Regions from separate parts of the Streptomyces sp. NPDC012825 genome, predicted to be linked through region 2. Evidence: riboswitches for the same ligand, from Rfam matches in the RefSeq annotation. Region 2 holds a riboswitch; each other region holds the start of a gene.
The links. Region 2 has a riboswitch for cobalamin ahead of ACFY7E_RS15860 (cobalamin biosynthesis protein). Riboswitches for the same ligand answer to the same signal wherever they lie in the genome.

Region 1: another riboswitch for cobalamin. It lies ahead of ACFY7E_RS04190 (ribonucleoside-diphosphate reductase subunit alpha); the one in region 2 lies ahead of ACFY7E_RS15860 (cobalamin biosynthesis protein).
Region 3: another riboswitch for cobalamin. It lies ahead of ACFY7E_RS13260 (CbtB-domain containing protein); the one in region 2 lies ahead of ACFY7E_RS15860 (cobalamin biosynthesis protein).

What each region holds. Positions count from the first base shown of each region.
Region 1 is NZ_JBIBBZ010000001.1:858,481-865,949, forward strand. Features, by position in the region: gene ACFY7E_RS04185 (ribonucleotide-diphosphate reductase subunit beta) at 1-388, opposite strand, end outside; gene ACFY7E_RS04190 (ribonucleoside-diphosphate reductase subunit alpha) at 388-2,763, opposite strand; cobalamin riboswitch at 2,894-3,034, opposite strand; gene ACFY7E_RS04195 (GNAT family N-acetyltransferase) at 3,084-3,593, opposite strand; gene mctP (monocarboxylate uptake permease MctP) at 3,676-5,301, opposite strand; gene ACFY7E_RS04205 (DUF3311 domain-containing protein) at 5,298-5,552, opposite strand; gene ACFY7E_RS04210 (GntR family transcriptional regulator) at 5,775-6,539, opposite strand; gene ACFY7E_RS04215 (extracellular solute-binding protein) at 7,055-7,469, shown strand, end outside.
Region 2 is NZ_JBIBBZ010000006.1:48,858-56,326, reverse strand. Features, by position in the region: gene ACFY7E_RS15865 (cobyric acid synthase) at 1-1,196, opposite strand, end outside; gene ACFY7E_RS15860 (cobalamin biosynthesis protein) at 1,193-2,164, opposite strand; cobalamin riboswitch at 2,199-2,330, opposite strand; gene ACFY7E_RS15855 (hypothetical protein) at 2,450-2,671, opposite strand; gene ACFY7E_RS15850 (anion permease) at 2,684-3,952, opposite strand; gene ACFY7E_RS15845 (alpha/beta hydrolase) at 4,345-5,472, shown strand; gene ACFY7E_RS15840 (hypothetical protein) at 5,688-7,142, shown strand; gene ACFY7E_RS15835 (neutral zinc metallopeptidase) at 7,246-7,469, opposite strand, start outside.
Region 3 is NZ_JBIBBZ010000004.1:371,508-378,976, forward strand. Features, by position in the region: gene ACFY7E_RS13245 (hypothetical protein) at 1-954, shown strand, start outside; gene ACFY7E_RS13250 (hypothetical protein) at 973-1,266, shown strand; gene ACFY7E_RS13255 (CbtA family protein) at 1,323-2,141, opposite strand; gene ACFY7E_RS13260 (CbtB-domain containing protein) at 2,156-2,383, opposite strand; cobalamin riboswitch at 2,423-2,585, opposite strand; gene ACFY7E_RS13265 (histidine phosphatase family protein) at 2,710-3,279, shown strand; gene ACFY7E_RS13270 (FecCD family ABC transporter permease) at 3,338-4,429, opposite strand; gene ACFY7E_RS13275 (FecCD family ABC transporter permease) at 4,426-5,460, opposite strand; gene ACFY7E_RS13280 (iron-siderophore ABC transporter substrate-binding protein) at 5,474-6,526, opposite strand; gene ACFY7E_RS13285 (SpoIIE family protein phosphatase) at 6,912-7,469, shown strand, end outside.

The sequences.
Region 1 (7,469 bases), on a different contig from region 2:
AGAACTGGACGTGCACGGCCTCCTCGAAGAGCTGCCGCGAGAGGTAGAGGCGCGCTTCGGGGGAGTTGATGTGCTTGTAGAGCGTCAGGACCAGGTTGTTCGACACGATCGAGTCGCCCGTCGCGAAGAAGGCGACCAGGCGGCCGATCATGTGCTGCTCACCGGGGGTGAGCTTGGCGAGGTCGGCGACGTCCGAGTGGAGGTCGACCTCCTCGACGGTCCAGGTGTTCTTGATGGCGTCCCGGTAGCGCTCGTAGAAGTCCGGGTAGCGCATGGGACGGAGGGTGAGTTCGAAGCCCGGGTCGAGGAGGTTCTTGGAGTCAGGGGTGTCGGCACGCAGTGCCGTCGTTGAGGGGCGGCGGTCGGGCGACGGGAGGGCGGAGCTCATTACTGGCAGGCCTCGCAGGACTCGGGGTTTTCCAGGGAGCAGGCGACCGCGTCGGGGTCGGCGGCCTGCTGGACGGGGATGGGCGCGGCGGCGGCCGTCGACGCCTGGGCGGCGCGGGCGATCCGGGTGGCCGGGCGGGAGCGCAGGTAGTACGTCGTCTTCAGGCCCTGCTTCCAGGCGTACGCGTACATCGACGACAGCTTGCCGATGGTGGGCGTCTCCAGGAACAGGTTCAGCGACTGCGACTGGTCCAGGAACGGGGTGCGGGCGGCGGCCATGTCGATCAGGCCGCGCTGCGGGATCTCCCAGGCCGTGCGGTACAGGTCGCGCACCTCGGCCGGCACCCAGGTGAAGCCCTGCACCGAGCCGTTGGAGTCGCGCAGCGCCTCGCGGGTCTGCGCGTCCCACACGCCGAGCCTCTTCAGCTCGTCGACCAGGTACGAGTTGACCTGGAGGAACTCGCCCGACAGCGTCTCGCGCTTGAACAGGTTGGAGACCTGCGGCTCGATGCACTCGTACACGCCGGCGATCGAGGCGATCGTCGCGGTCGGCGCGATGGCGAGGAGGAGGCTGTTGCGCATGCCGACGGCGGCGATCCGCTCGCGCAGGGCCGTCCAGCGCTCCGGCCAGTTCGGCTCGACGTCGTAGTGGTCGGGGTGCAGCACGCCACGGGCCGCGCGGGTCTTCTCCCAGGCCGGGAGCGGGCCGTTGCGCTCGGCCAGGTCGGCGGAGGCCTCGTACGCGGCCAGCATGATCCGCTCGGCGATGCGGGTGGAGAGCGCCCGTGCCTCGGGGGAGTCGAAGGGCAGCTTCAGCTGGAAGAAGACGTCCTGGAGGCCCATGGCGCCCAGACCGACCGGACGCCAGCGGGAGTTGGAGCGGCCCGCCTGCTCGGTCGGGTAGAAGTTGATGTCCACGACCCGGTCGAGGAAGGTGACGGCCGTGCGGACGGTCGCGTCCAGACGCTCCCAGTCGATGTCCGAACCGACCACGAACGCGCCGAGGTTGACCGAGCCCAGGTTGCAGACCGCGGTCTCGCCGTCGTCGGTGACCTCCAGGATCTCGGTGCAGAGGTTGGAGGAGTGGACGGTGTGGCCGGGCTCGGCGGTCTGGTTGGCCGTCCGGTTGGAGGCGTCCTTGAAGGTCATCCAGCCGTTGCCGGTCTGGGCCAGGGTCCGCATCATCCGGCCGTACAGGTCGCGGGCCGGCATCGTCTTGCGGGCCAGGCCGGCCGCCTCGGCCCCGCGGTAGGCGGCGTCGAACTCGTCGCCCCACAGGTCCACCAGCTCGGGCACGTCCGAGGGGGAGAACAGCGACCAGTCGGCGTCGGCGTTCACGCGGCGCATGAACTCGTCCGGGATCCAGTGCGCCAGGTTCAGGTTGTGCGTGCGGCGCTGGTCCTCGCCCGTGTTGTCGCGGAGCTCCAGGAACTCCTCGATGTCCGCGTGCCAGGTCTCCAGGTAGACGGCGGCGGCGCCCTTGCGGCGGCCGCCCTGGTTCACGGCGGCGACGGAGGCGTCGAGGGTCTTCAGGAACGGCACGATGCCGTTGGAGTGCCCGTTGGTGCCCCGGATCAGCGAACCGCGGGCGCGGATGCGGGAGTACGAGAGGCCGATGCCGCCCGCGTGCTTGGAGAGGCGCGCGACCTGGTGGTAGCGGTCGTAGATGGAGTCCAGCTCGTCCTGCGGGGAGTCCAGGAGGTAGCAGGAGGACATCTGCGGGTGGCGGGTGCCGGAGTTGAAGAGCGTGGGGGAGGACGGCAGGTAGTCCAGCCGGCTCATCAGGCCGTACAGCGCGGTCACTTCGTCGAGCGCGCGGACGCTCTCGTCCTCGGCCAGGCCGCAGGCGACGCGCAGCATGAAGTGCTGCGGGGTCTCGATCACCTTGCGGGTGATCGGGTGGCGCAGCAGGTAGCGCGAGTAGAGGGTCCGCAGGCCGAAGTAGCCGAAGCGGTCGTCGCCGGCCCGGTCGATCGTGGCGTCGAGGCGGTCGGCGTGCAGTGCGGCGAACCCGGCGGTGCGGTCGGCGATCAGGCCCTCGCGGTGGCCGACGGCCACCGAGGAGGAGAAGTTCACCGAGCCCTGGGAGGCGGCCTCGTCCGCGATGGTGATCGTGAGGAGCCGGGCGGCGAGCCGGGAGTACGCCGGGTCCTCGGCGATCAGTCCGGCGGCCGCCTCGGTGGCCAGCTCGCGCAGCTCCGCCTCGTCCGCGGCGGCGCTACGGCCGCGGAGCGCGGCGGCGGCGACCTTGCCGGGGTCGGTGTCGGGGAGATCGGCGGTGAGGTCGGTCAGGGTCCGCAGCAGTACGGTCCCGGGGCCGTCGCTCTCGACCGCGGAAGCCTCGGCCGAAGCCGGATCGGCGGGCGCGATGGTCACGTGGGGGCTCTCCCTCGCTCGGCTCGGGGCCTCGGCGGGGGAAGGGCGGACGGGCGGGCGTCCACGCACGACGCACCGCGTCCACCGGCCCACTCCGCGAGGCCCGGACGTCTGTGGCACCCGGAACGGAAGGACCGGGCGCACCGTCGGCAGGTGTTCGGACTCACCTCGGACGAAACCGCACGAAGTACACCGTTGCGGGACAGTTCCGGATTCGCGCCGGATTCCCCTGCGTCGACAGCGAGGACGAGCATACATGTGGGGGGTGCCGCTCATGGCACCCCCCACATGTTGTGTCGCCCCCCGGAGGGGAGTTGGGCTCAGAACTCCAGGGAATAGGTGCGCAGAGAGTGATCGGGGATCGGCTCCCAGTCCCGGTGCGGAGTGCGGACGAAGCCCGTCCGCTCGTAGAGCCGGTGCGCCGCGACCATCCCGGCGGCCGTGGAGAGCACGATCCGGGCGCATCCCGGGAGGGCCCGGGCCCGGTCGACGCAGGTCCGTACGAGCGCTTCCCCGACGCCCCGGCCGCGGGCCTCCCGGGCGACCACGAGCATCCGGAACTCGGCCTCGCCGGGCACGGCGATGTCGGCCCACGGGGTGCCGCCCCGGGCGAACGTCACGCCGCCGATGATCCGGCCCGCCGCGTCCCGGGTGTCCTCCGCGACGAGGACCTCGCTCTCGCGGGCCCGCCGCGCGGTGTCCCGCAGCACCCCCAGATAGAAGTCGTCGGCCCCGTGTGCCAGCAGTCCGTCGTCCAGATAGGTGCGCCCGGTCAGTTCGCCGAGCACCTCGTACTCCTCGGGCCGTACCGCCCTGATCGTGAAGTCCATGGGGGAAGTGTGCCCGCCGGGGACGCGGCGGGGCCCGGGACCTCCTGGTGGAGGACCCGGGCCCTTTTCCGTGCGGGTGGCGTCAGTGGGTGGGCGCGGTGACCTTCTCCATCTCGACCTGTACGCCGGGGTCGCCGGCGTCGGCCGTGTAGTCCGACGGGGAGGTCTCGTCGATGCCCTCGGGGGCCTTGAGGGCCTTGAGGACGAAGGTGAGGACGACGGTGACCACGACGTTGAGGACGAAGGCGGTGAGACCGATGTAGCCGATCTCGCCGATGCCGGGGATCTCGGCGGAGGAGCCGCCGAAGTGCTTCTGGGTCGGGCTGGCGACGCCGTAGGCGGCGAGCGTGCCGTAGGCCATGCCGACCGCCCAGCCGGCGAGCAGCGCCCAGCGGTGGAACCAGCGGGTGAACAGGCCGCCGACCAGGGCCGGGAAGGTCTGGAGGATCCAGATGCCGCCCAGGAGCTGGAAGTTGATGGCGACCGTCTTGTCCATGGTGAGGACGAAGGCGAGGGCGCCGACCTTCACCAGGAGCGAGACGATCTTGGAGACCTTGGTCTCCTGCGCCGGGGTCGCGTCCTTCTTGATGAAGTCCTTGTAGATGTTCCTCGTGAAGAGGTTGGCCGCGGCGATGGACATGATCGCGGCCGGGACGAGCGCGCCGATGCCGATCGCGGCGAACGCGACGCCCGCGAACCAGTCCGGGAACATGGTCTCGAAGAGCTGCGGGATGGCGAGCTGGCCGTTCTTCACCTGGATCCCGGCGGCGATCGCCATGAAGCCCAGCAGCGCGAGCAGGCCCAGCATCAGCGAGTACAGCGGCAGGATCGTGGTGTTGCGGCGGATGACCTCGCGGCTCCGGGACGACAGCGTCGCCGTGATGGAGTGCGGGTACATGAAGAGCGCGAGCGCCGAGCCGAGCGCGAGCGTCGCGTACGTCCACTGGCCGGCCTCGCCGGGCACGAGCGCGCCGCGCGGCTTTCCGGTCGCCGGGTTGGTCTGCGCGTACGCCTCGCCCGCCTTGGCGAAGATCTCGTCGAAGCCGCCCAGCTTGATCGGGATGTAGATGATCGCCACCGCGATGACGATGTAGATCAGGGTGTCCTTGACGAAGGCGATGAGCGCGGGGGCGCGCAGGCCCGAGGAGTACGTGTAGGCCGCGAGGACGCCGAAGGCGATGAGCAGCGGCAGGTCCTTGACGAACCAGTGCGTGGTCTCGCCGCCGCCGACGCCCATCACGTCCAGGACGGCCTGGATGCCGACCAGCTGGAGCGCGATGTACGGCATGGTGGCGAGGATGCCAGTGACCGCCACCGCCAGCGACAGGGCCTTGGAGCCGAAGCGGCCCCGGACGAAGTCGGAGGTGGTCACGTACCCGTGCTTGTGCGAGACCGACCACAGGCGGGGCAGGAAGGTGAAGATCAGCGGGTAGACCAGAATCGTGTACGGCACCGCGAAGAAGCCCGCCGCGCCCGCCGCGTAGATGGCCGCCGGGACGGCGACGAAGGTGTACGCGGTGTAGAGGTCGCCGCCGAGCAGGAACCAGGTCACCCAGGTGCCGAAGGACCGGCCGCCCAGGCCCCACTCGTCGAGACTCTGCTCGTTCTCGGCCTTGCGCCAGCGCGCGGCCAGGAAGCCCATGACCGTCACGGCCACGAAGAAGAAGACGAAGACGCCCAGCGCCACGCCGTTCACGCCGTCCTTCATCGCGCGTCACCCCCCTTGCGGGACCGCTGGTCCCGCTGCCACAGCTTGTACGCGATCATGGTGAGCGCGGTGGAGACCAGCACCCAGAGCATCTGGTACCAGTAGAAGAAGGGGATGCCGGCGAAGAGGGGCTCGACCTTCGCGTAGGAGCCCACCCAGAGCATCGCCGCGAACGGGGCGACGAGACAGAGCGCGATCACCACCCGCGCGGGGGTGATGGTCGGTTGTTTCCCTTGTGTCACTTCTGACATGGCGATTCCGTCCCCTCACTGATCACCTCGGTAATGCTGGGGAAATCTAGGGGACGCGTCCGTCTCATGGAACCCCCGTCCGCATAACGGATGTGTTTTGTCGGAAGCGGTCCTCCTCGGTCGCCCGCGGCGCCGCCGGGCGGGAATACGACATTCCCGGAAACGCGAAACGGCCGCACCCGCCGGGGGGTACGGCCGTCGCGCGCGATTCCGCGCGGTCGCTCAGTCGTGGGGGCGCCGGAGACGGGCCACGAACTTGTACCGGTCGCCGCGGTAGACGGACCGCACCCACTCCACCGGCTCGCCCTGCGCGTCCAGCGAGTGGCGGGAGAGCATCAGCATCGGCAGGCCCACGTCCGTACCGAGCAGTCCGGCCTCGCGCGGGGTGGCGAGGGAGGTCTCGATGGTCTCCTCGGCCTCGGCGAGGTGCACGTCGTAGACCTCGGCGAGGGCGGTGTAGAGCGAGGTGTACTTGACGAGCGAGCGGCGCAGGGCCGGGAAGCGCTTCGCCGACAGATGGGTGGTCTCGATCGCCATCGGCTCCCCGCTGGCGAGCCGCAGGCGCTCGATGCGGAGCACCCGGCCGCCGGCCGAGATGTCGAGCAGCCCGGCGAGGGTGTCGTCGGCGGTGACGTAGCCGATGTCGAGGAGCTGCGAGGTGGGCTCCAGGCCCTGGGCGCGCATGTCCTCGGTGTACGAGGTGAGTTGCAGCGCCTGGGAGACCTTGGGCTTGGCGACGAAGGTGCCCTTGCCCTGGATGCGCTCCAGGCGTCCCTCGACGACCAGCTCCTGGAGGGCCTGGCGCACGGTGGTGCGGGAGGTGTCGAACTCGGCGGCCAGCGTCCGCTCCGGCGGGACCGGCGTGCCGGGCGGCAGGGTCTCGGTCATGTCGAGCAAGTGCCGCTTCAGCCGGTAGTACTTGGGCACGCGCGCGGTACGGGTGGGCGTCCCGCTCTCTGTCTCCGTGCTGCCCGCGTCCGTGGCCATGGCCTGCCTTCCCGACTCCTGTGCTGTTGCCGTCACCGGCTCCTCCGTCTGTCGCGGCTCACATGGTGGCACGCTTCGGTGCCGCCACGGTTTCTCCTGCCGATCCGTGCCGCTTCGGTGGGGCGTGGGTGAGGCGTCGGCGAGGAGGAGACGTCCCCCTGCTTCTTATACACCGTGATATCCCCCGTTGGTCTAGGCCATTCCGGTCGAGAGGTGAGAGGCTTCTTCCGGCGGAACGGAGGGGATCCTGCGGTCCGCCGGGGCGCGCGCGGCGTGTTCGGGAGGGCGGCGACTGGCGTGAATCCGGCGGTCGTGGCCGGACCTCGACCAGGTGTCGGTCCGATAACGGACGCCCATACCCGTCTTGCGCACCCTTGACACCCAAAAAGGTCTAGGCCAAGCTCCGAGTACTGGTCTAAACCATTAAAGACCAGGTCCCAGCCCCACGAGCATTACCCGACGTATGTCTTCGCGCGGTGGGCAGGGGGGTTGCAGGCATCCCTGAGGAGGGTGGCGTGAAGCGCAAGCTCATCGCGGCGATCGGCGTCGCGGGCATGATGGTCTCCATCGCTGCATGTGGTTCCGACAGCGACAAGGCCGACGACGGCGGCAAGGGCACGGCCGGGGGCGACAAGACCCTGACCGTCTGGGTGATGGACGGTTCCGCCCCGGACGCCTGGATGACCGAGCTGAACAAGGCCTTCGAGGCCAAGCACCCGGGCGTCAAGGTCAAGGTCGAGAAGCAGGTCTGGAACGGCATCCAGGAGAAGGTCACCACCGCCCTCTCCGAGGACACCCCGCCGGACGTCCTGGAGCTCGGCAACACCCAGACCGCCGGTTACGCGGTCACCGGTGGCCTCGCCGACCTGACCGCCGACAAGGCCACGCTCGGCTACGACGGCTGGAACAAGGGCATGGTCGCCTCCAACG
Region 2 (7,469 bases):
CGGGCCAGGGTCTTCGCGGCTTCGAACCGCACCCATACGGGAAGGAGTCCGAGCCCGTCGACCACACCGGCCCGCGACTCGACCTCGTCCTCGATCCGCTCGCCCAGGACTTGGAAGCCGCCGCAGACGCCGAGGACCGGGCGGCCCTCGGCCGCGCGCCGCGCCAGGGCGTCCGCGAGGCCGCGCTCCCGCAGCCAGGCGAGCGCCTTCACCGTGCCGCGCGTGCCCGGTACGACCACGAGATCCGCGTCGACCAGCTCCTCGGGCCGGTCCACGAACCGGACGACCACGCCCGGCTCGGCCGCCAGCGCGTCCACGTCCGTGAAGTTCGACATCAGCGGTACGGCGCACACGGCGACCCGCAGCACGTCCGCGCCGACCGGCGGCGCCACCACCGACTCGCGGACCGCGCCCCGCAGGGAGACGCGCAGCCCGTCCTCCTCGTCGATGCCGAGCCCGTGCGCGTACGGCAGGACGCCGAAGGTCCGGCGCCCGGTCAGGCCGTGCAGCATGTCGAGCCCGGGTTCGAGGAGGCTCACGTCGCCCCGGAACTTGTTCACCAGGTACCCGGCGACGAGCGACTGGTCCTCGGGGGACAGCAGCGCCGTCGTGCCGAAGAACTGGGCGAAGACCCCGCCCCGGTCGATGTCCCCGACCACCACCACGGGCAGCCGCGCGGCCCGCGCCACGCCCATGTTCACGATGTCGGTGCGCCGCAGGTTGATCTCGGCCGGGCTGCCGGCGCCCTCGCAGATCACCGCGTCGTACGTGCTCCGCAGCTCCTCCAGGCACGCCATGACCGGCTCGAACAGCTCCTTCTGTCTCCCTCCGTGCAGGGCCTTTCCGGGGGACGACCCCCCGGACCCCCCGAAGAACCCACGGGCACTCAGCTCACCGACCGGCTTCCCCATCAGGACGACCTGGCTGGAGCGGTCGCTCCCGGGCTTGAGCAGCACCGGGTTCATCAGCGCGGTCGGCTCGACCCGGGCGGCCTGCGCCTGCATGGCCTGGGCCCGCCCGATCTCGGCGCCCTCGCGCGTGACGAAGGAGTTGAGGGACATGTTCTGCCCCTTGAACGGCGCCACCTTCAGGCCCTTGCGGACCAGCCAGCGGCAGATCCCGGCCGTCACGACGCTCTTGCCCGCGTCGGACGTGGTCCCGGCGACGAGCAGACCCCCGCCCCTTCCGCCCCTCATGCGTTCCTCCGCTTCCCGCGCCGCACGGCGTCGGCGATCAGACGGCCGCCCACACAGGCGGCCAGGGTCAGGGCGGTCACCCGGCGCGAGAGCGCCACCGCCCGCTCGACGTCGGCCACCCCGACGGCCCGCCCCTCCCCGTTCAGCACCGGCCGGTGCTCGACGCGCCCGGCGTACGAGAGGGTGCCGCCGAGCCGTACGCCCAGCGCGCCCGCGAAGGAGGCCTCGACCGGGCCCGCGTTGGGGCTCGGGTGCTTCGACGCGTCCGCCCGCCAGGCCCGTACGGCCCCGCGCGGGTTCCCGCCGGCGACGGTCGCGAGCACGGCCGTCAGACGCGCGCCCGGCCAGCCGGCCAGGTCGTCGAGGCGGGCCGAGGCCCAGCCGAAGCGGCGGTACCGGGGCGACTTGTGGCCGACCATCGCGTCCAGGGTGTTGACGGCCCGGAAGCCGACGAGCCCCGGCACGCCCGCGACCGCGCCCCAGAACAGGGCGCCGACCACGGCGTCCGAGGTGTTCTCGGCGACCGACTCGACGACCGCGCGGGCCATCGCGGGGCCGTCCAGGGACTGCGGGTCGCGCCCGCACAGGTGCGGAAGGCGCTCCCGAGCCGTCTCCAGGTCCCCGGCGGCGAGCGCCCCGCCGATCGCGCGGGCCTCCCGGCCCAGGGTCGTACCGCCGACGACGGCCCACACGGAGGCGGCGGTCAGCGCGACGGCGGCGGCCGGACGGTCCCGGACGGACCGGGCGGCGAGGGCGCCGAGGGCGACGGTGGAACCGGCGCAGACGGCGGTGTGCAGGGCCCCCCAGCCGCGGTGGTCGTGGTGGAGACGCCGCTCGACGGCGGCGGCGGTCCGGCCGAACGCGGCGACGGGGTGGCCCCGGCGGGGGTCGCCGAGGAGCAGGTCGACGGCGAGGCCCGCGGCCGCTCCGTACGCGAAGACACCGGTGGCTCTGCTGCGGCCGGGCATGGCGCTATGTCCTCACTCAGGGTCCGCGCCCTGGATCGACGTGACCGGCGGCGAGAGTTCCTGACTCCCGGACCCTGGGGTCCGGTCACAGTGGCGGGACCGTGCCGGATTCGCACCGGACTTCCTCTGCTGCCGCCGTAATGGCCTCGGCAGTCCACCACGCCCCGAGAACGGGCGTCAACCCACCCTTGACCTGCGGCGGCGCACTGTGCGGAGCACCACAGAAAAGGAGCCGGGCGGTCCGCACCCGAAGGTGGGACCGCCCGGCCGGTGGAGCGGGGACCGTCAGACGACGATCAGGTAGATGCCGTACGCCACGGCCGCCAGGCACAGTCCGAAGCAGGCGTAGGCGCCGGTGCGGGCCAGGGCGGCGGAACCGCCGCGCGCGGCGGCCTCCTCCTGCTTGGTGAGGCCGACGATGCCGAGGGAGAAGAGGCCCACCAGGGCGACGGTCGCCACGAGGCTGACTCCGAAGACGGAGCCGAGGGCTGCCCAGTCGATCTTCATGCGGTTCTTTCCTTAGACCTTCGCGGCCGGGGCCGGGGGAGCGGTCGGGTCGGTGGGGGCCGGAGCGAGGATGGTCGCCTTGAGGTCCTCGTCGGTGACGGCGGCGACCGAGCCGGCCGGCGGCGGGGTGACGGCCGCGATGGCGGTGGTCACCACGCCCGCGGGCTCCTCGGCCTCCACGTCGTCGGCCGTGACGTTGTGGTGGTCGACCGGCTTGCGGCGGGAGAGCGCCCAGATGACGCCCGAACCGGCCACCAGCAGGACCGCGACGACGGCGATGCCCCAGGCGCCCTGCTTGGTGAGGAACTCGGCGCCGGCGCCGACCAGGCCCGCGGCGGGCAGGGTCAGGCCCCAGGCGACGAACATCCGGGTCGCGGTCGACCAGCGGACGACACCGCCCTTGCGGCCGAGGCCGGCGCCCATCACGGCACCCGAGCAGGACTGGGTGGTGGAGAGGGAGAAGCCGAGGTGCGAGGAGGCCAGGATGACCGTCGCGGCACTGGTCTGGGCGGCGAAGCCCTGCTGCGGCTGGAGGTCGGTGAGGCCCTTGCCCATGGTGCGGATGATGCGCCAGCCGCCGAGGTAGGTGCCGAGCGCGATGGCGACACCGGCGGAGACGACGACCCACAGGGGCGGGTTCGAGCCGGGGGCGACGACACCCTGGGTGACCAGGGCGAGGGTGATGATGCCCATCGTCTTCTGGGCGTCGTTGGTGCCGTGGGCGAGGGAGACGAGACCGGCGGAGGCGATCTGGCCGGCCCGGTAGCCCTTGGCCGTGGCCTTCGCCTCGGGGTCGGCCTTGATCCGGTACGTCAGCCGGGTGGCGGCCATCGCGGCGAGCCCGGCGACGACCGGCGCGGCGACGGCCGGGATGAGGACCTTGGTGATGATGGTGGAGCCGTTCACGGCCGACCAGCCGGCCGACATGACCGCGGCGCCGATGAGGCCGCCGAAGAGCGCGTGGGAGGAGCTGGAGGGGAGTCCGAGCAGCCAGGTCAGCAGGTTCCAGAGGATGGCGCCGACGAGCGCGGCGAAGATCACCTCTGTCCGGATGCCCTCTTCGTTGATGATCCCGCCGGAGATCGTCTTGGCGACCTCCACGGACAGGAACGCGCCGACGAGGTTGAGCACGGCGGACATGGCCACCGCCGTCTTGGGCTTGAGCGCACCGGTCGAGATGGTCGTGGCCATCGCGTTGGCGGTGTCGTGGAAACCGTTCGTGAAATCGAACACGAGAGCTGTCACGACCACAATGGCGAGCAGCAGCGTGATGTGTTCCATTTACCCAGGCAATCGTTCGACGTCAGTGGCTGGTCGAACGTAAGCAACCTGGATGAACGGAAGATGAACTGGGGCGGGCGGCGTGGTGTCCCTAACCGGTGTCAGGAGATTCCGCTCAGCGCTCCGGAGGGGGCCCGGGGGAGGGGCGTCCAGGATGCGGGCGCCCCGCGACCCCGGGTAATCCGAGCCCTCGCAAGGCCCCGGCGGCCTGTCCCGGTTCCTCCCCCGCCGCCCCGTTCCGCTCCCCGGACCGGACCACCCGACCGGGGGACCCCGCCGAGGAGACCCGCGTCACTCCCCCGAGTGGCGCCTTCCGGATCCGGAGGGCGCCCCTTTCCTCCCGGTACGGCCCTCCGGTGGCACCCGGGCCCCGTCCTGCGGACACTGGGGGTGTGCGCCCGGCTACAGCGACGGCAGCGGCCGTCACCACCCTGCTCGGTGTCGGCGCGGCCGCGGTCGCGGCCGGCCGGTACGCCAGCGACCTCGCCCTCAGGGCGTCGTCGGTCCGTCCCCTGCCCGGCGATCCCCGGCTGACCGTGCACGCCACGGGCCCCGACCGGATCACCCTCACCCGCAGCCTGGCCTCGCTGCGCCCCGGCACGTACGGCATGGAGGGCCCCGGCCTGCACGCCGTCCTCGGCCCCGTCCTCCTCCGGACCCCGCACACCGCCGACACCGTCGTCCGGCGCCTGGAGCGGATCGAGCTCGGCACCCCCGGGCCCGGCGCCCGCGTCCGGCTCACCCCCGGACTCCACCGGGGCACGCCCGCGACCGCCCTCGGGCTCGACCACGAGGACGTGGAGATCCCCGGCGAACTCGGCCCCCTGCCGGCCTGGCTCGTGCCCGCCCCGCGCACCACCTGGGTGATCGCCCTGCACGGCCTCGGCGCCACCCGCGAGCACCCGCTGAACGTCGTCCCCTTCTACCACCGGCACCGGATCCCCGTCCTCGTCCCCGCCTACCGGGGCGACGAGGGCGCCCCGCCCTCCCCGGACGGCCTCACCCACCTCGGCGACTCCGAGTGGCGCGACGTCGACGCCGCCCTCCGCTACGCCGTCCGGCGCGGCGCCCAGAAGGTCGTCCTGCACGGCTGGGGCCCCGGGGCGTCGATGGCCCTGCGCGCCGCCGCCGACTCGGGGGTCCGTGACCGGATCGCCGGCCTCGTCCTCGACTCCCCGGTCCTGGACTGGGAGGTCACCCTCCGCAACCTCGCCTCGGCCCGGCACGTGCCCGGGTTCCTGGTCCCGCTCGCCGTCCGCGCCGCCCGGGGCAGGACGGGCCCGCACGGCGACCTCCTCCAGTTCGCCTCGGGCCCCGGCGCCCTGCGGGCCCCGGCCCTCCTCTTCCACGGCCCCGAGGACGCGATCGCCCCCTGGGAGCCCTCCGTCGAACTCGCCGCCCGCCACCCCGACCTGATCAGCCTCAGAACCGTCCGGGACGCCCCGCACGCGGCGATGTGGAACCCCGACCCGGTCCGCTACGAGGAGTCCCTGCGCCGCTTCCTCACTCCTCTGCTCTGAGACCTCTCCCCGCTCCGAGGCCCCCCTCTGCCCCGAGGCACCCTCCGCGCCGACCGGGGGAGTCCGCCCCGAGGCCTTCGCGGGGTCTTCCCGAAGTCCTCGCGGGACCTCCGCCGGGTCTTCGCCAGGCTTCCGCAGGGTCTCCGCGGGGCCCGTTCCGACGGCGCGGCCGGTTCCGATTGGGCTTTCGGGCCGTCAGCGGGAAGACTGCCCCCGTGACGTCTCGAAAGCCCGATGAACCATTGGCGCGCAACTCCAGACTCCGACTCGTCCGCCCACGGTCGCTGGCCACCGCCCGACGGGCCGTGACGACCCGGCGCACCCGGCCGGCGCCGCGGCCGCCCGAGGGCACTCCGCCCCGCGCGGAACTCGCCCGCCAGGCCCGGCACGTCCTCGCCGACGCCGTACGGATCGCCCGCTGGGCCGCCGTCGAGGGCGGGACCCGGACGGCCCCCCGCACCGGCCCCGACGCCGTCCCCCCGCAGGAACGGGCCGCCGCCGCGCTCGACCTGACGCCCGGCCAGGTCCGGGCCGGCTGGGACCGCGCCCGGCTCGCCGGACTCGTCGAACTCCACGGCGAGACCGTCCGCCCCGGCTGGCGGCTGCACGCCTGGGACCGCGACGACTCCGCCGTGCTGCGCGGCTGGGTCGCCCTCTTCGACGCCTGGTCCCTGGTGCACCCGACCCCCAAGGGGGTCGCCCCGAGCGCCGTCGCCGAGGTCGTCGAGGCCCTCCCGCAGGTGCTCTCGCTGCTCCAGCTCTCCCAGGGCCCGGTCCTCGTCCCGGCCCTCCTCGACCTCCTCGGCCAGCGGGTCGAGGAGCTCCGCGAGGAGCGCTGCGAGGTCCCCGCTCCCGGACAGGCCCCCGCGCCCGAAGAGGTCCCCGCGCCCGAATCGGCCGCCGAGACCCCGCAGGCCCCCGCCGCGGCGGACACCGCCGGGCTCCCCGCCCTCCTCGACTGGGCCCTGGAGGGCCTGGCCGCCGTCGGCGCGCTCACCCTGGACCCCGGCGCCGGCGACCGCCACGCCACCCTCACCCCGCTCGGCAACTGGGCGGTGTGGGTCAAGCTGGAGCAGATCTGCGTCGCCGCGCAGAGCCCCGCGGGCAACATCGAGCAGTCCGCCGGGGACATGCTCCGCGGCTGCGCCCGGCTCACCCCGGGCCCGGCCCGCGACGAGTACCGCGCCTGGCTCGCGGCCCGCACCCTCTCCAGCGCGGTGACCGAGCTCCTCGCCGTCGCCCGGGGCGAGGACGCCCTGCTGCGCGGCCTCGCCTTCGAGGCGCTCCGGGTCGTCGGCGCCCCCGCCGAGGCCGAGGTCCGGGCCGCCGTCGCCGAGCCCCCGCTGCGCCCGTACGCGCTGCTCTGGCTCGCGGAGTACGAGGGCGCCGACCCCGACGACGCCCAGGAGGTGCTCACCCGGGAGGAGGCCACCTGGCTCTGGGTGGACACCGCCGCGGCCGTCGCCGACCACGGCGAGAGCGCGCTGCTCGTCCGCCACCTCGACTCCGCCGTGCAGGGCACCGTCCCCGCGCTGCTCGACGAGGTCCGGGCCGTCGGCCACCCCCGTACCGTCCAGGTCCTGGTCGCCCTCGCCGCCGCCCACCCGGACCCGGCCCTGGCCAAGGCGGTCCGCAGGGCCGCCTTCCAGGTCCACACCGGGGGAGCGTGACGCGGGACCCGGGACGCGGTACGTCCCCGGCGCCCGGCCTTTCCGCCGCGCCGGGGACGTACGTCCCGGGGCCCTTCCGCGAGCGGTGCGACCGCCTCCGCGCTCAGCGGAAGGTGTCGCAGCGGGCCATGTCGCCGGTCTCGTAGCCCGTGTAGAACCACTGCTGCCGCTGCGCCGCCGAGCCGTGGGTCCAGCTCTCCGGCGTCACCCGGCCCTGGAACTTCTCCTGGATCCGGTCGTCGCCCACCGCGGCCGCGGCGTTCAGACCGTCCTGGATGTCCTGGTCGGTGAGCTGCGTCAGCAGCTTCCGGCCCGTCTTCTCGTCGG
Region 3 (7,469 bases), on a different contig from region 2:
CTGTTCGACCTGGAGCGGCAGGTCCGGCCCGAGGAACTGCCCTGGGTCCGCGCGGTGTCCGCGCAGCACCGCTCCGACGCGCGCGTCCGCGACTCCGCCCACGCGACGCTGCGGCACCTCGCCGAGGTCGCCGTGAACGGCTTCCCCGGCACCCTGCTGCCCAACCCGCCCGTCCGCGAACTCGCCGTGCTCGCGCGCCGGACCGGTCTGGACGCGCCCTTGGTCGAGGAGCTGGCCGCCGACATCTTCACGAGCACCTTCAGCCCCAAGTTCGCGGCCGCGGCCGCCGTGGCGGGGGAACTGCTCGAAGGCTCGCTGTACGAGAGGTACTACGGCATCGACTACGCGGCCGTCCACGTCCTGACCGAACAGGGTCCCCGGCGGCCGGCGCTCCGGGGCAGCGGCGCCCGGCACGCGCCGGACTTCGCCGCCCTCTGCCACGAGCGGGCCGGCCGGCGCCCCTCCGGCGGCTTCGGGAGCGTGGCGGAGAACGGCGCGGTGATCGAGCGGGCCCAGATCCTCACCACCCACAACCTCGCCGTCCTGGTCCACCGCGTCGGCGTCACGCCCGCCTCCGGCCGGGCGGAACTCGCCCGCCGCTGCTTCGCCGCGGTGTGCCGTCTGACGGACCGGGCCCGGCACGAGCGGCGCCCGCTCGGCACGGTGAAGGACGCGGCGTACGCCTGGCGGCAGATGCTGTTCCACCTGTCGCTGTGCGACGGGGCGACGGCGGCCGGGGTGCTGGCCGGGCTGCCGGAGGAGACCGCCCGTCACCCCGCCCCGGTGGCCGCCCGTCTGGCACCGGCCCTGGCCGGTCTCCGCAGGGTCGCCGACGGGGGCTCCTTCGCCGCCGACGGCACGGCGGACGCCGGACGCGCCCGGCGGCTGACCGGGTGGACCACGACGGGCGAGCACTGGCTGTGCGGGAACCGGGACCGGCCCGCACGGGCGTGATCCGCCTAGGGTGGCGACGTGACACCGGACGAAGCGGAATACCTCGACCAACTGCACGGCGAGCGGCATTGCTACGCCTGGGTCATGCGCCGCTACGGCGGCAGGACGCCGGAGCAGGCCGAGCGGGACGCCCTGGAGTTCTACCCGTACGAGCCGGAGAGCGAGCCGTACCGCCGGCTCGTCTTCCACGAGCACCCCTGGCACTGGGCGATGCAGGTGATCCACGGCGACCGGTACGCCACGGACCACCCGGAACTGGGCGACCCGCCACCGGAGTGCCCGCCCCCGGAGCGGGGCGACGACGGCGCGTGACACGACACCGCCCCGCGTGCTCCTGGCACGCGGGGCGGTGTCGTACGCGCCGGTGGTCAGCCCGCGGCCGGGGCCCCGACCCGGGCCGGGGTCTCCGCGCCGGCCGTCCGGGCGGCCAGGGCCTTCTGGGCGAGGTGTCCGAAGACGACGGCGAACACCACCCACAGCACGGCCTGGACGCCGAGCGAGGCCAGCCGGAACTCCCACAGCAGCTTGGCGGGGAAGCCCGCCTTGACCGCGTCGTCGTTCGCCGGCAGGACCGCGAAGGCGATGCCCGTCACGACGACGAAGCCGAAGCCGGCCGCCAGGCTCGCGTTCCAGTTGCCCAGGCGCGGCGCCAGACGGCGCCCGGCGATCACCGCGACGACGCCGAGCAGCACGCTGAGCAGGATCATCAGGAAGAACAGGGTGGTGCGCTTCCCGATGGTGTCGGGGTTGCCGACGGCCGGCGGGGTCGCCGGATACTTCAGGAACGGCACCAGGTAGACGGTGGTGAAGGCGGCGGCGGCGGTCAGCGCCGCGGTGGCCCGCGGACCGAACCGGCCGACGCGGCCGAGCGCGAACGAGAAGGCGAGCGCGGCGATGCCGCCCAGCGCCACCCCGTAGACCAGGACGCCGGTGGCCAGGCCGAGGGTGGACTGCACGGGACGGCTGACCACCACCTCCTCCTCTTCCTCCGCGGCCGCTCCCGCGCCGCCGTGGCCGCCGTGTCCGGCGTGGGCCGCCTCCTGGGCGGCCTGGGCCTCCTCCACGGCGATGGAGCCGTTCACGGAGGGCTCACCGCCCACGTAGGCCACGGCGAAGGCGAACAGACCGGCCATCAGACCCGCGAGCATGCCGCGGATCAGCAGGGTTCTCACAGTCGAGGCGTGCATGTGCGCGTCGCCCCTCAGTGGCACGGGAAGCCGAGCAGGTGGCGCCCGTCGTGCACCCACTCGTGCACGTCGGAGCCCGCGAAGAGGGACGTGGCGCCCTGCTCCGCGCCCACGAAGTACAGCGCGATCAGCGCGAGAAGGCCGACGAAGAAGGCCCAGGGCAGCACGGCCCGCACGGGCAGCGGAGCCGGTACGGCGACGGAAGGGGTGGAAACGGCAGCGGAGACGACGGCCTCGGCCATGATGAAACCTCCTGTGGGAACTCGCGTCCCAGACGGTGGTGCAGGACGACGGTCCACGGGTCTGACTCACCGCGGCCTCCCCCGCCAGGGGAAGCCTCGGCATACAGTGGCGCGACCGTGCCGGTTTCCCACCGGACTTCCGTATCGCCGTCGTCACGCTGTTCAAATGTCGCCTGACGGTACCGCGTGACGTGAACATTGTTAAGAGCGTGAGGCCCGGATCACTTTCCGTGCGCCTCCGGGCGGAACTCCCGTCCGCCGGCGGCCCCGTACGGTACGGGGGACCACCCGCCGCCCCGTACCGGCGCCGACCGCGAAGGATCCCGATGACAGTCCGGCTGACGCTCGTCCCGCCCGCCGTGAACGACGCGCTGCGCGAGGTCCGGTTCGACGACGACGGCCCCCTCGACCCGGCGGGACTCGCCCGTGCCGAGGCCCTCGCGACCGCCCCGGACCCCGCCGTGCGCGCGTACGCCTCGCCGTCCGCGCGCTGCCTCGGCACCGCGCGGGCCCTCGGCCTGCGGGCCGAACCGGTGACCGGGCTGGCCGGCTGCGCCATGGGCCGGTGGCGGGGGAGGACCCTCGGGGAGGTCGCCGCCACCGAGGAGGCCGCGCTCGCCGTCTGGCTGTCCGACCCGGAGGCCGCGCCGCACGGCGGGGAGTCCCTCCGCGACCTGCGCGTCCGGGTCGGGGCCTGGCTCGACGCGCTCCTGGAGGGATCGGGACGCGTCACGGCGGTCGTCGAGCCCGACGTCGTCCGCGCCGCGACGGTCCACGCCCTCGGCGTGCCGGACGCGACCGCCTGGCGCCTGGACGTCCGCCCCCTGACGGCCGTTCACCTCAGCGGACGCGGCGGACGCTGGAACCTGCGCGCCGGCGAGCCGCTCACCGGCTGACACGGAAGGAGGGAGGGGGCCACCCGGTGGCCCCCTCCCTCCCGCCGTACGCGCGCCGCTAGACGGGCCGCTTCCACTCCCTCAGCAGCAGATAGCCCAGGTACGCCCCTCCGACGGCCATCGTGTAGAGACCGACCGGCAGGTCGTCGAAGAGCGGCAGCTGCTGGGCCGCGAGGTCCGCGAGGACCAGGAGCAGCGCGCCGAGCAGGGTCGACATGACCAGCTGCGGGCCGCCGCTGCGGGTGACCCGCTTGGCGATCTGCGGCGCCGTCAGGGAGATGAAGGCGATCGGGCCGGCCACGCTGACCGCGCCCGCGGACAGGACGATCGACAGGGCGACCGCCGCCGTCGCGGTCCGGTCCGGGCGGACGCCCAGACCGGTGGAGAGGTCGTCGCCCATCTCGCCGATGCTCAGAGGCCGCGCGAGGAGCGCCGCGAGCGGCAGGCAGACGAGCAGCACCACCCAGATGACCGTCGCGTCGTCCCAGGAACGGGCGGAGAGGCTGCCGTTGATGTACGCGGTCAGGGCGCTCGCCTTGTCGCGCTCGACGGCGTAGACCACGTACTGGGTCAGGGCCGTCGACATCGCGGCCACGCCGATGCCCGCCACGACCAGGCGCCCCGGATTGCGGAACCCGGTCCCGGTGGAGACGTACACGAGCCCCATGGCGGCGACCGCGCCGACCAGGGCGCCGACGGACACCGGGACGGTGTCGGGGAAGAAGAGCGCGGCGGCCGCGGCTCCCGCTCCCGAACCGGCGCCGAGCCCGATCACGTCGGGGCTGCCCAGCGGATTGCGGGTGACCGACTGGAAGAGGGCCCCGGACAGGCCGAGGGCCGCGCCGGTGGCGACGGCCACCACGAGCCGGGGACCGCGCAGCCGGTTCAGGACGAAGGCGTTCTTGCCCGTCGCCTCGCCCATGAGCGCCGACGGCAGGTCGGCGAGGTCGATGCCCAGCCTGCCCGTCGAGAGGGTCGCCACGGCCGCCCCCAGGAGCAGCAGCACCGACAGCGCGGCGGCGACCAGGGAGGAGCGGCGCACGGGGATCGCGACCAGGGGTCCGACCCGCACGAGGACGCGGCCCGCGGGGCGCGACGGCGCCACGGCCGGGCTCCCGGTCCCGGCCTCGGCCTGTTCTGCGGTCCTCATGCCGCTCCCCTCATACGACGGACGGCGAAGAGCAGCGCCGGCGCGCCCACGAACGCGGTGACGACGCCGACCATCAGCTCCTCGGGACGCAGCAGGACCCGGCCGACGACGTCCGCGAGGAGCAGCAGCGTGGGGCCCGCGAGCGCGGTGAACAGGATCTGCATCCGGAAGTCCGCGCCCACCAGGACCCGGACCAGGTGCGGGACGGCGAGCCCGACGAAGGCGATGGGTCCCACCGCCGCCGTGGCCGCCGCGCTGAGCAGCGTCGCGGCGAGCAGCCCGGCGCCCTTGACGCGGGCGGGGCTGATGCCGAGCGAGGCGGCCTTGTCGTCGCCCATCGCCATGGCGTTGAGGCCGGGTGCGAGGACGACGGCGAGGAGGAGCCCGGCCGCGGCGAACGGCAGCACGGCCCAGAGGGCGTCGAAACCGCGCCCGCCGAGCGAACCCACCACCCAGTAGCGGTACGTGTCGAAGACCTTCGGCCGGGACAGCGCGACGGCCTGGATGAACGCGGCGAGGACCGCGGAGAGCACCGCGCCGGCCAGCACGAGCCGCACCGGGCTGCCGACCCCGCCGGCCGTGCCGACGAGATGGACGAGGACGCCGGTCACCAGGGCGCCGAGGAGGGCCCACCAGATCGTCTCCCGCTGCCCGGACGCGCCGAGGAACGCGGTGGCGGCGACGATGCTCGCGGACGCGCCCGCGTTGATGCCGAGGAGACCCGGCTCGGCGAGCGGGTTGCGGGTGATGCCCTGCATCAGGGTGCCGGCGATCCCGAGGCAGAGGCCCGCGAGCACCCCGAGGGCGGTGCGCGGGTAGCGGCTCTCGACGACGGTGCGGAGGTAGTCGTCGCCGTCGCCGGTGACGACCCGCAGGACGTCCGCGGGGGACGTCGGCTTGCTGCCGAACATCACGCTGGCGAGCAGGGCCAGGGCGAGCAGGACCAGGCACAGGACGGCGGCTGCTAGGTACCGGGCAGGGCCCCGCCGTGCGACGGCGGGGCCCTGGACGGTCCGGGAGAGTGTGGTCACGCGGAATCCGTTGTCACTTCCCGGCCTTGGCGACGGCCTTGTCGATCATCGGCAGGTAGCGCTCGATGCTGTACGGCACCGTCAGCGGGTTGATCATCGAGGAGGCGGTGACGAAGGGGGTGTCGTGGCTGTAGACGAGCGCGCCCTTCTTCACGGCGGGGATGGCCGCGTACAGCGGCTGGGCCTCGACCGTCTTGCGGGACTTCTCGTCCATGTAGAAGGTGAAGGCGATGTCGCTCTTCGCGAGCTTGTTGGCGTTCTCCAGGCCGATCAGGGCGGAGTCGGTGCCCTCGGTCTCCTTGAAGGTGTTCACCACCGGGTCGACCTCGAGGCCCAGCTTGGAGACCATCGCGACGCGCTGCTCCTCGGGCTTGAAGACGCCGAGGGTGCCGGGGCCGGTGTTGTAGATGTACGAGAACGTGACGTTCTTGTACTTGGGGCGGGAGGCGGCCGCGTCGGCGAGCTGCTTGTCGATCTTCGCCTCCAGCTCCTTGGCCTTCTCCGGCCGGCCGAGCGCCTTGGAGACGATCTCGATCTGCTGGTCCCAGTCGGTGCTCCACGCCTTGTCGGGGTAGGCGACGGTCGGCGCGATGTCCTTGAGGATGTCGTACTGCTTCTGCGTGATGCCGGACCAGGGGGCCAGGATGACGTCGGGCTCGAGCTCGGTGATGGCCTCGATGTCGAGCTCCTCGCCGCCCTTGAACTGCTTGGGCAGTTCGGCGCCGGACTTCGTCACGGCCTCGTGGATCCAGGGGAGGTAGCCGGTCTTGTCACTGCCCCAGGGGTACTCCTCGATGCCGACCGGCACGTTGCCGAGGGCGATGGCGGTCTCCGCGGAGCCCTGGCCGAGGGTGACGACGCGCTTGGGCGCGTCCTTGATGACCGCCTCGCCGAGGGCGCTCTTGATGGTGACGGGGAACGCGCCCGCCGGAGCCTTGGACGCCGAACCCGCCGCGTCGTCCTTTTTGTCGTCCGAGCCGCACCCGGTCACCATGAGGCCGAGCGAGAGCGCGGCGGCCCCCGCCACGAGGGCGCGGCGGCGAAGAGGGGTGAACACAGAAGGCATGACGGTTCCTTGTCTCCGGGCAGAGGTGTACGGGCGTCGCGGCCGTGCCCCTTCGGACGTGGTCGGAGGGGGGCGGCGATCGGCGCGAGCGCTTGTTAGGTGAGCCTAACCTATGCGTTCGCCGGCCCGAACGCCAGGGGTGCCGATCTTCGGAACAGGGCCGCGAGAAGGCCGCACGAGGGCCCGGAGGGGCAGGCGGGCGGCATTGGGGCCCACCCGAACGGGGGAGCCGCCCGGGTGGCGCGGGTCCCCGCGGCGCGGTCCCCTGGAGGATGCAGGGGACCGCGCCGGAAGGACGAAAGGCTCACAGGATGATCGCACCTGAGCGTCGGCGGACCGGCGGGCGGCCGGACCTCACGCCGACCCGGACGGGGGCGGACGGGCGATGAGCCCGGCGAGGGCACTCGACCCGAAGCTGTTCGACGCGACCGTGGCGGCGGTCGCCCTTTTCGCGGGCCCCGACCACCTGCTGATCTACGTCAACGCCGCGTACAAGAGGATGCTCGGCGCCCGCCCCCTCCGCAGGCCCGCCCGGGAGGCCTACCCGGAGCCGGACGCCGCCCGGTTCCTGGCCGTCCTCGACGACGTCCTCGCCACCGGACGGCCCCGCCAGCTCACCGACTCCCTGCTGCCGGCCCCCGGCGGCCCGGAGGAGGTCCGCCACTTCGTCTCCTCCTGCACCCCCGTCGCCACCCCGGTCGGCGACGGGGTCCTGGTCGTGACCCTGGAGACCACCGCCGAGACCCGCGCGCTCCAGCGCTTCGAGGCCCTGGTGACGGCCGTCTCCCAGATGGTGTGGGTGGTGCGCGCCGACGGCCGCGTCGAGGAGATCGTCCCCGGCTGGGAGAAGCTGACCGGAGTCCCCCTGCCGGACCGGGAGGGGGAGGACATGTACGCCCACATCCACCCCCGGGACCGGGAGGCGCTCGTCGACGCCTGGCAC